Regions from separate parts of the Inquilinus sp. CAU 1745 genome, predicted to be linked through region 3. Evidence: predicted binding sites of a transcription regulator. Region 3 holds the regulator's gene; each other region holds the start of a gene.
What was found. The regulator LexA, encoded in region 3, represses DNA repair genes until DNA is damaged. The targets are predictions, from matches to a motif close to ATGTTCTANTTTGGTTC.
Positions count from the first base shown of each region.

Region 1: a site for LexA is predicted at 2,218-2,234, ahead of AAFN89_RS13235 (adenosylcobalamin-dependent ribonucleoside-diphosphate reductase). Genes of this name have one in related genera too.
Region 2: a site for LexA is predicted at 1,978-1,994, ahead of AAFN89_RS12775 (PA0069 family radical SAM protein). Genes of this name have one in related genera too.

Region 1 covers NZ_JBDOQU010000010.1:92,261-97,453, forward strand. Annotated here, with positions in the region: gene AAFN89_RS13235 (adenosylcobalamin-dependent ribonucleoside-diphosphate reductase) at 1-2,149, opposite strand, end outside; gene AAFN89_RS13240 (threonine dehydratase) at 2,321-3,295, shown strand; gene AAFN89_RS13245 (response regulator) at 3,440-3,823, opposite strand; gene AAFN89_RS13250 (DUF3426 domain-containing protein) at 3,848-4,540, opposite strand; gene ftsE (cell division ATP-binding protein FtsE) at 4,709-5,193, shown strand, end outside.
Region 2 covers NZ_JBDOQU010000010.1:696-5,888, forward strand. Annotated here, with positions in the region: gene AAFN89_RS12770 (PAS domain-containing sensor histidine kinase) at 1-702, opposite strand, end outside; gene AAFN89_RS12775 (PA0069 family radical SAM protein) at 851-1,954, opposite strand; gene AAFN89_RS12780 (methyltransferase domain-containing protein) at 2,131-2,718, shown strand; gene moaB (molybdenum cofactor biosynthesis protein B) at 2,731-3,276, opposite strand; gene AAFN89_RS12790 (DUF2946 family protein) at 3,403-3,813, shown strand; gene AAFN89_RS12795 (copper chaperone PCu(A)C) at 3,864-4,343, shown strand; gene AAFN89_RS12800 (fasciclin domain-containing protein) at 4,448-5,056, opposite strand; gene AAFN89_RS12805 (fasciclin domain-containing protein) at 5,089-5,193, opposite strand, start outside.
Region 3 covers NZ_JBDOQU010000001.1:171,129-176,321, reverse strand. Annotated here, with positions in the region: gene moaC (cyclic pyranopterin monophosphate synthase MoaC) at 1-199, shown strand, start outside; gene glp (gephyrin-like molybdotransferase Glp) at 196-1,392, shown strand; gene lexA (transcriptional repressor LexA) at 1,517-2,251, shown strand; gene AAFN89_RS00850 (ComEC/Rec2 family competence protein) at 2,272-4,404, opposite strand; gene gltX (glutamate--tRNA ligase) at 4,500-5,193, shown strand, end outside.

The DNA of each region.
Region 1 (5,193 bases), on a different contig from region 3:
AAGAGGTTCGGGCCAGCACGGCCGGACGGTCGAGGAAGCCGATGGCGACCATGTGGCGCTCGATCACCTCGCCGATCGCCGCCAGCAGGGAGGGCACGTAGCGCCCGCCCATCCACTGGCCGCCACGCGGATCGAACACGGCCTTCAACTCATCGACCACGAAGGCCACGTCGCCGCCGCGCCGGAAGACGGCGGAGATCATGCGGGTGAGCGCGACCGTCCAGGCGTAATGCTCCATGTTCTTGGAGTTGATGAAGACCTCGAACGGCCGTCGGCGGCCGTCCGCCCAGGTGTCGTTGACGGTGATGTAGATGGCGTGGTCGCTGTCCGGCCAGCGCAGCTTGTAGGTTCGGCCCGGCAGGGCGTCTGGCCTGTCCATCGGCCCGCCGTCAGCGGTCAGCGGCACCGAATCCCCATCGCCGTCCAGTCCGGCCCTGCTGGCTTCCGCCGGCGGCGGTCCGGCCTGGAGCACCGCGCCGGTGACCGGATTCGGCCGGAAGGTCGTACAGCCCTTGCAGCCCAGCGCGTACGCCTTGGCGTACACCTCCTTGAACGCCTCGAACGGCAAATCTTCCGGGCAATTGATCGTCTTGGAGATCGAACTGTCGATATGGCGCTGGGCGGCCGCCTGGATCGCCAGATGGTCGTCCGGCGTCAGGGATGCCACATCGACGAAATGGTCGGGCAGCGGCGCGTCCGGGCCGTACAGGTTGCGCCAGGCCTGGACGGCGTAGTCGGTCACCGTCTCCGTCGTCCGCGCGCCGTCGGGCTGGAGGATCGCGCGGGTGTAGGCGTAGGCGAAGACCGGCTCGATGCCCGAGGAGACGTTGTTGGCGAAAAGCGAGATGGTGCCGGTCGGCGCGATGGAGGTCACCAGCGCGTTGCGGATGCCGTGCCGGCCGATCAGGTCGCGGATGTCCGGCTCCAGCGACCGGATCATCGGCGCATCGCCATACCGCTCGGGATCGTAGAGCGGGAACGGCCCCTTCTCCGCCGCCAGCTCGGCCGAGGCGCGATAGGCGTGGCGGCGGACCGCGCCCAGCCATTCCTCCGTCAGCGCGGCCGACCGGGCGTCGCCATAGCGGATTCCGCACATCAGGAAGGCGTCGGCCAGCCCGGTTACGCCGAGGCCGATCCGCCGCTTCGCCCGCGCCTCCTCCGCCTGGGCGGGCAGGGGGAAGCGGGAGATGTCGACGACATTGTCCATCATCCGGACGGCGACCGGCACGATCTCCGCCAGCCGGTCCAGATCCAGGAAAGCATCCGGCGTGAAGGGGTTCCGCACCAGCCGGGCGAGATTGACGGAGCCGAGCAGGCAGGCCCCGTAGGGCGGCAGCGGCTGCTCCCCGCACGGGTTGGTGGCATGGATCGTCTCGGCGTAGGAGAGATTGTTCTGCGCATTCACCCGGTCGATGAAGATCACCCCCGGCTCCGCATAATCATAGGTCGCCCGCATGATGCGGTCCCAGAGATCGCGGGCGCGGACGGTGCGGTAGACGGTGCCGTCGAACAGGAGGTCCCAGGGCGAATCGGATTCGATCGCCTGCATGAAGGCGTCGGTCACCAGGACGGACAGGTTGAACATGCGCAGCCGCCCCGGCTCCTGCTTGGCCTCCACGAACGCCTCGATATCCGGATGGTCGCAGCGGAGCGTCGCCATCATGGCCCCGCGCCTGGACCCCGCGCTCATGATCGTCCGGCACATCGAATCCCAGACATCCATGAAGGAGAGCGGACCCGACGCGTCCGCGCCGACGCCCTTCACTGGCGCGCCCCTGGGCCGGAGGGTCGAGAAATCGTAGCCGATGCCGCCGCCCTGCTGGAGCGTCAGCGCCGCCTCCCTCAGATGCTCGAAGATGCCGGCCATGCTGTCGGGCACACGGCCCATGACGAAGCAGTTGAAGAGCGTGACGTCGCGGCCGGTGCCCGCCCCGGCCAGGATGCGGCCGGCCGGCAGGAATTCCAGCGTCTCCAGCACGCCGTAGAACCGTCCGGCCCAATGGCCGGAATCGGCCTCGACGGCGGCCAAGGCATCGGCGACGCGACGCCAGCTATCCGGGATCTCCGGGTCGCCGGGCGCGCCGTCAGGCCCTTTGAACCGGTACTTCATGTCCCAGATGCGCCGGGAGATGTCGCTCATCACCGTCATAGAGACCGCCGCTCCATCCGATATTGAACCGGACCCATGAGAGTAGGGTTCCAGAGGCGCCGAATCAATTGTTCTCTTTTCGTTCCGAGCCGATGCGAGGTTTCCAGGGTGGAACGCGCGCCACCGGGTCGCATAGGCTGTGGCTAAGGAAAACAGGAAGGCCGGATACCGATGACCTTGTTCTCACTCGACGACCTCAAAGCAGCCGCCGCCCTCGTCAGGCCGGTCGTGCCGGAGACGCCGGCTTATGAATGGCCGCTCCTGTCCAAACGGACTGGGGCAAAGGTCTGGGTCAAGCATGAGAACCACACGCCGATCGGCGCATTCAAGCTGCGCGGCGGGCTGGTCTATCTGGATGGCCTGCGGCGGGCGGGCGCGCTGCCAAAGGGCGTGGTCTCCGCCACGCGCGGCAATCACGGCCAGTCGATCGCCCTTGCCGCCGCCCGATTCGGCATCCCCGCCGTGATCGTCGTGCCGGAGAGCAACTCGACGGAGAAGAACGCGGCCATGGAAGGGCTGGGCGCGGAGCTTGTCGTCTCCGGCAAGGATTTCGACGAAAGCCGCGTCACCGCCGGGCGGATCGCGGAGGAGCGGGATTTCCACTTCGTTCCCTCCTTCCATATCGATCTGGTGAAGGGTGTGGCGACCTATGCGCATGAGTTGTTCACCGCCGTTCCCGACCTCGCGGTCGCCTATGTGCCGATCGGGATGGGGTCCGGAATCTGCGGCATGATCGCCGCGCGGGACCTGCTGGGCCTGGATACGGAAATCGTCGGGGTGGTGGCGGATGAGGCGCCGGCCTATGCGCTCTCCTTCGAAGCCGGCCGCCCGACATCGACCGACAGCGCCCGGACCTTCGCCGACGGTATGGCCTGCCGGGACCCGCATCCCGACGCGCTGGCGATCATCAGGCGCGGGGCGGCCCGCATCCTGCGCCTGACGGAGGATGAGATCGCCGGGGCGGTCCGCGTCTATTATGCCGACACGCACAATCTGGCCGAAGGGGCCGGCGCGGCGGCGCTGGCCGGGCTGATTCGCGAACGGGAACGCTATGCGGGCCGCAGGGCGGCCGTCATCCTCAGCGGCGGCAACATCGACGCTTCGGTCTTCACGGAGATTTTGGAGGGCCGCACGCCGAAGGTGTGAGAATTTTCCCCTTGTGGTCATTCCGGCCCCCGAGCCGGAATCCATGGGCCGCCGCCGCTTCACCGGCGGCGAAGGAGCGGGTGCGGACCTGGCTCCCGTCGAGACCGTATGGATGCTGGATCAAGTCCAGCATGACGGCTTTGCTCAACCCCGGCGCAGCGCTTCCCGTACGGCTTCGGTGATCTGCTTCAGGGAGAAGGGCTTGGAGAGGACCTTGTGGATCAGGCTTTCCAGCCCGTAGGCGCGCTGCTTCTCCGCGGCGTAGCCGGTCATCATGAGGATGGTGAGGTCGGGGAAGTCCTTCGCCGCCTTCAGCGCCAGCTCTATGCCGTCCAGGCCGGGCATCACGATGTCGGTAATGAGAAGGTCGTATTTCTCTCCCCGGTGGAGAGTCTCCAGCGCCTGGAGCCCGTCCGCCGCCACGTCGGCATGGTAGCCGCCATGCTCCATCGCCCGGCGGACGAACTCCCTCACCGCCTCCTCGTCGTCGGCGATGAGGATGCGAGGGCGGAAGGGGGAATCGGTCATGACGGTCGCCGCCGGCCGGCCGCCCTATTCGGCGGCGGGCGCGATCTCCAGCGCGACGACATCGTCGCCGACATTGCGGAAGCTGGTCTCGAACGGTGCGGCGGCGTCCGGGGCGAGATCGGCCGGGTCGACCGCGAAGGTCCATCGGCCGGCCTCTGCGCCGTCCGCGCCGGTCAGCGTGACCGCCAGGTCAGGGACCGTGCGCGGCGCGCCGGAATCGTTGCGCACGCTGCCGCGCACCCAGAGGACGGAGCCGCCCGCCCCATCGGTCCGCTCGGTGGTCAGGTCGACCAGCGTCAGTCCCGGCCCGACGCCGTCGAGAGTGGCGAGATCGACCGGAACCTCTATCCCCAGCCCCTGATAGAGCTTCAGCGCCGGCGGCCAGAATTCCACGATCCGGTCGCGGCCGGCATAGCCGACGGCGAGAAGCCCGACGACCAGCAGCGCCAGCGCGGTCCAGGCGGCGGCCAGGCCGGTGCGGCGGGGCGGATTCCCGGTCCAGGTCGCCGGCAGGTTGGAGCCGGGCGGGATCGGCCTGACGGTGGGTTCTGGCTGCGGCGCGAAGACGGTCCGGCGGATATCCTCCTCCGTCTCCGGAGGCGGCTCCTGGAACCATTGGTGACTGCATCGGGCGCAGCGCACCTTGCGGCCGCTCGCGCCCAGCTTCGCCGAATCGACGGCGTAGCGCGTGGAGCAGGAGGGGCAGGTAAGCAGCATCAGGCGTTTCCGGACAGGCGCGCGGCAGGTTCGACCGTTATAGGTTGCGGCTCCGGCTTTACGCAAGGAACCCCTAAATATTGATGAACAGGCGGCCGGACGGGTAAGGTCTCGCCCTCGCGCGCCATGGCCGGCCGCGCGACTGTGACGAGGAAGGCAGGGTCGCCGTTGATCCGTTTTGAGAATGTCGGCATGCGCTACGGCGCCGGGCCGGAAGTGCTGCAGGATGTGAGCTTCACGCTGGCGGAGGGATCCTTCCACTTCATCACCGGCCCCAGCGGCGCGGGCAAATCGTCCCTGCTGCGCCTCCTGTCGCTGGCCCACAGCCCGTCGCGCGGCCTTGTCACCCTGATGGGCCGCGACATGGCGAGCGTGCCCCGGCGGGAATTGCCGGCGCTGCGCCGGAGAATCGGCGTCGTCTTCCAGGATTTCCGCCTGCTGGACCATCTGACGGCGGTGGAGAACGTCGCGCTGCCGCTGCGGATCGCCGGCGGCAGGGACGGACGGATTCTGGATCATGTGCGCGAATTGCTGCGCTGGGTCGGGCTGGGCGACAAGCTGGAGGCCCGGCCGCCCACCCTTTCCGGCGGGGAGCAGCAGCGCGTGGCGATCGCGCGGGCGGTCATCAACCGGCCGGACATCCTGCTGGCGGA
Region 2 (5,193 bases), on a different contig from region 3:
CTTGCCGGCCTCGGCCTTGGAGACGTCCAGCACGTCCTCGATCAGCTTCAGCAGGTGGGAGGCGCTGTTGTGGATGTCCCTGATATATTCGCGATAGCGCTCCACGCCGATCGGCCCGAAGGATTCGGCGACGATGATCTCCGCGAAGCCGATGATGGCGTTGAGCGGCGTGCGCAGCTCGTGGCTCATATTGGCCAGGAACTCCGACTTCGACCGGTTGGCCAGGATTGCCGCCTCGGTCGCCTCGGTCAATTGCCGCTCCTGCGCTTTCTCCCGGCTGATGTCGATGATGTAGCCGTCATTGAACCGCTCGCCGGTCGGCGAGGTGACCGTATAGGCCCGCTCCCGCGCCCAGACGAGCTGGCCGGAGATCGGGTGGATGAAGCGGAATTCGATCAGGAAGCCTTCGCCGGTCTCCTTCCGGCGGCTCTCCAGCTCCATGTAGCGGTCGTAATCCTCCGGATGGATGGCGCCGTACCACCAATCCAGGTTCGCCTTGCCGTCGGGCGCGAGCGTGCCGGCGATCTTCTGCGCGTCGGCCCCGAACAGATGGACGTCGCCGTCCGGCGCGCCGCGATAGAAGATGATGGAGCGCAGGTTCTCGATCAGCGACCGGTAAAGCTGCTCGCTCGCCTGAAGCGCGACCGTCCGTTCCTCTTGTTCGGCGGCCAGCGCCTCCAACTCCGCGACACGCGCGCGCAACCGGTCAAGTTCTTCCTGAATGGTCGGGGCGTTTGGATCGGCTAGCTGCGACAAGTCATATCCGCCTGGCGGGTGGGCGATGGCGTTGCTTATCAAAGGATAATCCGCCCGAAACAGTTTACCAAAATTAAAGGCGAAGGCTTCGAGACTAGAACAGATCCAACTGATCTCCGTTCCTTGCCGGGGCGGAGAAGAATTCCGCCGTCATGTCCCATCGGCGGCGGTTCAGCCCCAGCCTCCGGCAGGCGAGCCTGAAGCGGGAGGCCAGCAGCTCGGCATACTGGCCCTCACCCTTCATCCGGACGCCGAAGGCCGGGTCGTAGAGCCTGCCGCCCCGGCTCTGCCGCATCAGGCTCAGCACATGGTCGGCGCGGTCCGGCCGGTGGGCGCGCAGCCACTCCTCGAACAGATCCTTTATCTCCAGCGGCAGGCGCAGAAGGATGTAGTTCGCCTGGATCGCGCCGGCCGCGGCCGCGGTCTCCAGGATAGCCTCCAACTCATGGTCGTTGAGGCCGGGGATCATCGGGGAGGCCAGCACCGCCGTCGGCACGCCCGCCTCGGTCAGCGCGCGCACGGCGGCGAAGCGGCGGGAGGGTGTGGCGGCGCGCGGCTCCATCGTCCGGGCGAGCTCCCGGTCCTTCGTGGTGATCGACACGCAGACCTTCGCCAGCCCCTTCTCCGCCATCGGGGCCAAGAGGTCGATGTCGCGGGTCACCAGGTTGGATTTGGTGATGATGCCGACGGGATGGTTGAAGGCGCTCAAGACCTCCAGGATCGAGCGCGTGACCCTCAGCCGCCGTTCGATCGGCTGGTAGGGATCGGTGTTCGCGCCCAGCGCCAGGGTCGAGGGCCGGTAGCGCTTCGACCGCAGCTCCTTCTCCAGAAGCGCCGCGGCGTCCGGCTTGAAGAACAGCCGCGTCTCGAAATCCAGCCCCGGCGACAGGCCCAGATAGGCGTGGGTCGGCCGGGCGAAGCAGTAGACGCAGCCATGCTCGCACCCCCGATAGGGGTTGATCGACCGCTCGAACGGCACGTCGGGGGAGTCGTTCCTGTTGAGGATCGAGCTGGCCTTGTCGACGCCCACGACCGTCCGCAGGGGCGGCAGATCCTCATCCTCCCGGTCCCAGCCATCGTCGGCCGTTTCGGTCGAATTGCGTTCGAACCGGCCGGTCCGGTTGGTGACCGCGCCGCGCCCCTTGAGTGGCCCACCCCCGGCGGCGAAGGGCGGTAGGCAGGAGGAGGATGAAGCCATGCCCCATGCTAGCGCCGACATGAGAACAAATAAAGAACATAAGATGCGGGCGAAGGATGGCGATTGCGCGCGACCGGAGCGGCTGAAGCAAAAACATCTCTCGAAACCGGGGCGAAACTTCTCTATCTCTCCGGCACCGAGCCGCCCCCGGGCGCAAGAAGAGGATCGGTCCCCGTATGACAGCAAACCACTGGCTGTTCTTTCGACGCTGGATCAGGAACCCGCTGAAGATCGGCGCGGTGATGCCCAGCGGCCGGAGCCTGTCCGGCGCGATGGCGCGGGCCGTCGATCCGGACGGGGACGGGCTGGTGGTGGAACTGGGCGGCGGCACCGGGTCGATCACGACGGCGCTTCTGGAGCGCATCCCGGAGGACCGGCTGATCGTGGTGGAGCGTGACCCGACCTTCCACGCCCTCTTGACCGAACGCTTCCCCGGGATCCGGGTATTGAAGGGAGAGGCGACGGCGCTGACCGGGCTGATGACCGAACACGGGCTTACCGGGAACGGCGGCGTGGCGGCCGTGGTGTCCGGCCTGCCGCTCCTGTCCATGACCCGGTCCCAGCAGGAGGCGATCCTTAAGGAAAGCTTCGCCCTGCTGCGCCCCGACGGGGCCTACATCCAGTTCACCTACGGCCCCAAGGTGCCGGTGCCCGACCGGCTGCGGAAATCGCTGGGCCTCAAGGCCACCAATCTGGGCCACACCACCAACAACGTGCCGCCGGCGACGGTGTGGAAACTGGAGCGCGCCACGCCTAAGGGCTAGGCGGCGTTCACTCTAGCCCCGTCCCGGAAGATGCTCCTTCAGCCGGGGCAGCAGCTCCACGAAGTTGCAGGGGCGGTGGCGGTAGTCGAGCTGGTATTTGAGGATGCCGTCCCAGCCGTCGCGGCAGGCGCCGGGCGATCCGGGCAGGGCGAACAGGTAGGTGCCGCCGGCGACGCCGGCCGTCGCCCGGCTCTGCAGCGATGAGGTGCCGATCTTCTCGTAGCTCAACATCCGGAACAGTTCCCCGAACCCAGCGATCTCCTTCTCGTAGATCGCGGCGAAGGCTTCCGGCGTCACGTCGCGGCCGGTGACGCCGGTGCCGCCGGTGGAGATCACCACCTCCACCGCCGAATCCTCGATCCAGGCGCGAAGCTGTCTCTCGATCGACTGCTGGTCGTCACGCACGATGGCGCGGCCCGCCAGTTTGTGGCCGGCGGACTCCAGTCTTTCGACCAGCGTGTCGCCGGACGTATCGGTCTCCGCCGTGCGGCTGTCGGAGACGGTCATGATCGCGATGTTCACGGGAACGAAGGGGCGGGATTCGTCGATGCGGGCCATGGGCAGGTCCTGGTCTGGCTGCGGCGGACTGTCGGCAGCTTAACGCCGCGCCGGCCGGGCCGCCATTGTCGCAGGCCCGGCCGGCATCGTTGACGGCGACGCCCCGGCATGGAAGAAGCGGCGGCAATGAAGCATTCGCGCGCGTGTCATAACCGGTTCGCCGGCTGGCTGGCCCTGATCGGCCTCCTGTTCCAGGCGCTGACGCCCCTGGCGCAGGCGGCCCCGGTCGCGGGTCCGCGCGACTTCACGGTGGTCGACCCGGCGACGGGGATCGCCCTGCCGCTCGTCCTCTGCACCGCGCTCGGCGGGATCGAGAATCCGGACGATGGCGCTCCGGCGGGGCGGGATGCGGCGCACGACCATGTCTGCGTCCTCTGCTCGCTTCATGCCGCTCCGGCCGCTTTGTCGCCCGTCGGACCGGCTCTCCCGCAGCCTCTCGTCGCGGAGGCCGCCAACCTCCGCCCGGCCGACGCGCCACGACCCGCGCCGGCAATCCTGTTCGGCTGGCGGCCCCGCGGGCCTCCCTTCCTCGCCTGATCCAGACCAGTCCTTTTCCAGATCAGGTTTCATTCGAGGAAGCATCGACCATGAATATCCGCAGCATCGCCGCCGCCCTTGCCATCGCGGCCGCCTTCGCTATTCCCGCATTCGCTCATGAATATGAGGCGGGCAGTCTCCATATCGGCCATCCCTGGGCCCGCGCCACGGCGGAAGGCATGCCGACCGGCGCTGCGTTCTTCAGCGTCCGCAACGATGGCGAGACGGCGGACCGCCTGCTAGGCGCGTCGACCGACCGCGCCGAGACCGTCGAGATCCATCGCGGCGTGATGGAGGACGGGATCGCCCGGATGCGGCCGGTGGAGGCCGTCGACCTGCCGGCGGGGGAGGAAATCGTCTTCGCCCCCGGCGGCTATCATCTGATGCTGATCGGACTGGACGGCGCTCTGGTCGAAGGGACCCGCTTCCCGCTGACGCTGGAATTCGAGCATGCGGGCGAGGTGGTCGTGGAGATCGCCGTCGACGCCCCCGGCGCCGGCGCGACGGCCGAAGAGCAGCACGTGCACTAATACCCGAACCACCCACACCCCCAACCCCCCTCTCCCGCAAGCAGGAGAGGGGGCTTAACGACTCCCTCCCCTGCGAAGCGGGGGAGGGCCGGGGTGGGGGTCGTTCAGGCCGACGGCAGCAGGACGTCGGTCACGACGTGGATGACGCCGTTGGACTGGTATACGTCGTAGACGCTGATCTGCGCCGCGCCGCCCGACGAATCATGGATGACGACGTTGTGCGGCCCGTTCATCATCGCGGTCAGCGTGCCGCCGCTGGCCGTGGTCAGGGTGGCGGTCCCGCCGCCGGCTTCGATCCGGCTCATCAACTCTTCCGCGTCGATCCGGCCCGGCACCACATGATAGGTCAGCACGTTGGTGAGCTGCGCCTTGTTCTGGGGCATCAGCAGCGTGTCGACCGTGCCGGCGGGCAGCTTCTCGAACGCGGCGTTGGTCGGCGCGAAGACGGTGAAGGGGCCGGGGCCCTGCAGCGTCTCCACCAGGCCGGCGGCCTGGACGGCGGCGACAAGCGTCGTGTGATCCTCCGAATTCACCGCATTGTCGACGATGGTCTGGCTAGGGAGCATCGCTTCCCCGCCGACCATGACGGTGTCGGAGGAGGAGGAGGAGTTCGGCATCATGGAGGATTGCATGTCCGAATCGCCGCGCCCGGACATGCAGGCGGCGGTCAGGAGGCTGGCGGCCGCGACGGCCGCGAACTGGATCGTCTTCATTTTTTCGATTCCCTATGGAGATTGACGGCGGCTCAGGAGGCCGGCAGCAGCACCTTGTCGATGACGTGGATGACGCCGTTCGACTGGTTCACGTCGTAGGTCGAGATGTTGGCGACGCCGCCGGTGGAATCCTCGAC
Region 3 (5,193 bases):
GAGCGCCGTGCGGGTGACGGCGACGGTGAAGATCGCCGGCCGCACCGGAGTCGAGATGGAGGCGCTGACCGCCGCCAGCGTCGCCGGACTGACCGTCTACGACATGTGCAAATCGGTCGACCGGGGGATGAGCATGACCGGCATCCGCCTGCTCCACAAATCCGGCGGCAAGTCCGGAACCTACGACGCGCCGGCATGATCGCGTTCGAGGAGGCGCTGAAACGGATACTGGCGGAGGCGGCCCCGCTGCCGGCGGAGACGGTCGGCGTGGCCGAAGCGTTCGGCCGGGTGCTGGCGGAAGATCTGGCGGCGCGGGTGTCCCATCCGCCCGTCGCGGTTTCCGCCATGGACGGTTACGCCGTGAGAGCGGCCGACATCGCTGCCGTGCCCGTCACCCTGCGCCAGACGAGCGCGGTGGCGGCCGGCGACGCGCCGGGCCGGCCGGTCGGGGCCGGGGAATGCGCGCGCATCTTCACCGGCGCTCCCCTGCCCCCGGGCGCCGATACGATCGTGATCCAGGAGAACGCGGAAGCCAAAGGCGAGTCGGTCACGGTGCTGCACAAGGCGGCTAAGGGCCGCTATGTCCGGCCGGCCGGGCTGGATTTCGCGGCAGGCGACGTGCTGTTGCAGGCCGGACGGCGGCTGACGGCCCGCGACATCGGCCTGGTCGCCGCGATGAACATCCCCTGGATGCGGGTCCGGCGTCGCCCCCGGGTCGCGGTGCTGGCGACGGGGAACGAGATCGCCATGCCCGGCGAGGATCTGTCCGGCGCGCGGATCGTGGGGTCGAATTCCCTCGCGCTCCGGGCGCTGGTCGAATCCTGCGGCGGGGAAGCGGTCGATCTGGGCATCGCGCCGGACGACCGCGATACGCTGGGCGCCATGGCGGACGGGGCCAGGGGCTGCGACCTGCTGCTGACGACCGGCGGGGCTTCGGTGGGCGACCATGACCTTGTCCGCTCCACCCTGGGCGCAAAGGGCCTGGACCTGGCCTTCTGGAAGATCGCCATGCGGCCGGGCAAGCCGCTGATGTTCGGGCGGCTGGGCGAGATTCCGCTGATCGGCCTGCCCGGCAACCCGGTCTCCACGCTGATCTGCGGACTGCTGTTCGTCGGGCCGTTCCTCCGGGCGCTCACGGGCCTACCGCCGGGGCCAGCGACGGAGGCCGCGCGGCTGGGCGCGGACCTGCCCGCGAACGACGAGCGGCGGGACCATCTCAGGGCGTCGCTGGCCGGCGGCGTGGCGACGCCCTTCTCCCGGCAGGACAGTTCCATGATGGCCCGGCTGGCCGAGGCGGATTGCCTGATCGTCCGCCCCGTCCACGCGCCGCCGGCCCGCGCCGGCGACGAGGTGGAGATCATCAGCTTCGGGACGGGCGAGGCCGGCCTCTAAACCAGACTTGGTAAACGAGAACTAAATAAGAACAAATCCTTGCGTTTAGGTTTTGTTCCGATGTAGCCTCATCACGTTGAAGGAGTCGTTCGGATCGATTGCTCCCGATGAAGGCGAGGCGACAGTGCTGACCAGAAAACAGCGTGAACTTCTTTTGTTCGTTCACAGCCGATTGAGCGAAAGCGGCATTTCTCCGTCTTTCGACGAGATGAAGGACGCGCTGGAGCTCAAGTCGAAATCGGGAATCCACCGGCTGATCACCGGGCTGGAGGAACGTGGGTTCATCCGCCGCCTGCCCCACCGAGCCCGCGCGCTGGAGGTGCTGAGGCTGCCGGAGGGGATGGGCGCGTCCGCACCCGCCCCGACCCCCGCCCCTGAGCCGGAAATCCAGCCGCCCTTCCGGCCGCAGGTCATCCAGGGGAATTTCTCCCACGCCCTGCCCGGCCGCACGATCGAAGCCCAGCCGTCGGGGGAGACGATCCAGCTTCCGCTCTACGGCAAGATCGCGGCTGGCACGCCGATCGAGGCCTTGCGCGACCATTCCAACATGGCGGAGGTTCCGGCCGCCCTTCTGGGCAAGGGCGATCATTACGCGCTGGAGGTCGAGGGCGATTCGATGGTCGAGGCCGGCATCCTGGACGGCGACACCATCCTGATCCGCCGCTGCGACACCGCCGACAACGGCACGATCGTCGTGGCGCTGGTCGACAATATGGAAGCAACGCTCAAACGCCTGCGCCGGAAGGGCAACACCATCGCGCTGGAACCCGCCAACGCCGCCTATGAGACGCGCATCTTCGGGTCGGACCGGGTGCAGGTGCAGGGCCGCCTCGTCGGGTTGATCCGCCGCTATCACTGACCCCGGGTCACTTACCGCTGTCACCTGCCGCGGCGAAGCGCCCAGGGCCTGTCCCCTACCCAATCAGCCGCCGATTCGATCTCTACCCGGCCATCGGGGCGGATGGTGACGGCATGGGGGCCGGTCCGCCAGACATCGAACCGGCCGACCGTATGGGCGGCCGGGCAGAAGCGGGGGATCGGCGTCGCGGCGACGATGATATCGACCCTGCCGCAATCCTCCATCAGGGCTTCCGGGCCGAAGGCTATCGCCACGGGCGGACCTTCGGCCGGGCGATAGTGGCAGCCGCGCGGATCGCAGGACAGCGAGGCGTCGGCGTTCGCGCCGGTTTCCGGCCATGTCGCGGCTGCCTCCTGACCGTTCCGGCGCAACCACATGCTTCTGGTGAAGGAATCGGCGCGACCGGAGGAGAGGGTCAGCGCGCCGCCATGGTCCCGCACCGCGATCAGGCGCGCATCGTCGTTGATCAGGATGTCCGGCTGGTCGGCCGGCAACAGGATCGTCATCAATCCCGCGAGGAAAAGCGCCGCGCCCCAGAGCCGCCAGCGGCCGCGCCAGAGGCATAGCCACAGCCCGCCGAAGACGATCAGCAACAGGCCGGCGAGCGGCATGACCGGCGCGGTGAAGGCCGATCCGGGCCATGAGGCGATCAGCTTCGCGACGTGCAGCATCGCGTCGATGCCCCATCCCATGGGAATCAGGGCCAGCGCCTCCAGCCCGAACGGCATCAGCAGATAGGCGATGAGGATCAGCGGCATGATCCAGATGGAGGTCAGCGGCACGACGATCAGGTTGGCGACCAGCCCGTAGGTCGAGAACCGCTGGAAATGGAATATCCCGAAGGGCGAGGTCGCGAGCGTCGCCACCAGCGTCGTCAGCGCCACGCTGCCCAGATAGAGCAGCACTACCCGGTGCCGGCCGCCATTGCGGCGGAAGGCAGCGATGCGCTCCGACGACGATTCATAGCAGGCGATCAGCGCGACCACGGCCCCGAACGACATCTGGAAACTGGCGCCCATCATGCTGTCGGGCGCCCAGAGCAGGACCGCCATGGCGGCCCAGGCGATCAGCCTCATGGAGAAGGGGTTGCGGTCGACCATGATCGCCAGCATCACGATCGCCGTCATCAGGAAGGCGCGCTGGGTCGGCACCGGCGCGCCGACAAGGATGGTGTAGGCGAGCGCCCCCAGAAGCGCGGCGAAGGCCGCCCATTTCTTGATCGGCCGGCGCAGCGCCAGCGGTTCGACCGCCGCGAGGCCGCCCCGCACCGCCCCGAACACCAGCGCCGTTATCAGGCTGACGTGCAGGCCGGAGATGCTGAGCAAATGGGCGAGCCCGCTGTCCCGCATCGCCTGGTTCGTCTCATCGCTGATGGCCCCGCGCTCACCGTTCATCAGCGCGATGGCGATGGCGGCTGTCTCCCCCTCCAGGATCGCGGCCACACGATCGCCGATCCGCTGGCGGAATGCCTCGACGGGAAGCGCGGGCGGATCGTTGCCCCCGTCCAGTATCTCCACATGGCTGACGCCATAGCCGATGCCGCCGATCCCTTCGAAGAAGGCATGGCGGCGGAAATCGTATGCGCCCGGCGAAGCCGGGCCGCTGGGACCGGACAGGACGGCCAGCACGCCGATCCTGTCGCCGATCGAGGGCACGGTTTCAGCCGACCGGAGACGGATGCGCACGAGGCGCGGCGTTTCCTCCGGCGGCAGGTCCTCGATCGCAAGGTCGCCGAGCACGACCCGCACGCCGTCGGGCATGCGGTCCATGGAGACGACGCGCCCGGCAACGTCCGCGAAACCCGTCTCCTCCATCAGCATCGGCGCGGCGATCCGGGCGGTGCGCCATTGCGCGGCGGAGAAGCCGAGCGCGGCGAGGATCATCATGATGAGGACGCCGCGCGCCGCCATGCGATCCCGGAAAATCCCCAGGAACGGCGTCGGCAGCAGCGTCAGCAAGGCCAGGCTTCCAGCCCAGCCTGGCGGTTCGGAAGGCAGCGCGAAATAGAGGGCAACGCCGACGCCCATCGCGACCGGCATCCATAGCGGCCAGCGGTCCCGTTCTTCAGCCAGACGTCGCGCGATCCAGCCGGTCGCGGCGGTGACGCCGGAAGAGGCCTGGGACCGCCCTATGCCGGCGGCGTCGACGGTCACCGAAGGGCGGGGCGCAGGTGCAACGGCCGGAACGTTGTGCTATGCAACGCCATCTTCATTCCCCTGCCCCTCCCACATCTCGCGAATGACCCGTCATGACGGTTGTAACCCGCTTTGCTCCCTCGCCCACAGGTTATCTCCATATCGGTGGTGCGCGCACGGCTTTGTTCAACTGGCTGTTCTCCCGCCATCATGGCGGAAAGTTCCTGTTGCGGATCGAGGACACCGACCGCGCGCGGTCGACCGATGATGCGATCACCAAGATCATCGAGGGGCTGGACTGGCTGGGCCTGGTTTGGGACGGCGACGCCGTCTCGCAGTTCGAGCGCCGCGACCGTCATGCCGACCTCGCCCGGCGGCTGTTGAGCGAGGGCAAGGCCTATCATTGCTACGCCTCGCCGGAAGAGCTGGCGGAGATGCGGGAGAAGGCGAAGGCCGAGGGACGCCCGATCCGCTATGACGGGCGCTGGCGCGACCGCGACCCGAAGGATGCGCCGAACGGCGTCGCGCCGGTCATTCGGTTGAAGGCCCCGCTGGAGGGCGAGACGGTTGTCGAAGACCAGGTCCAGGGACCGGTCACGGTGGCCAACGCCCAACTGGACGACATGGTGCTGCTGCGCGCCGACGGCACGCCGACCTACATGCTGTCGGTCGTGGTCGACGATATCGACATGGGCATCACCCATGTCATCCGGGGCGACGACCATCTGACGAACGCCTTCCGGCAGACGCAGCTCTACCGCGCGCTGGACGCGACGCCGCCGGTCTTCGCCCACATCCCGCTGATCC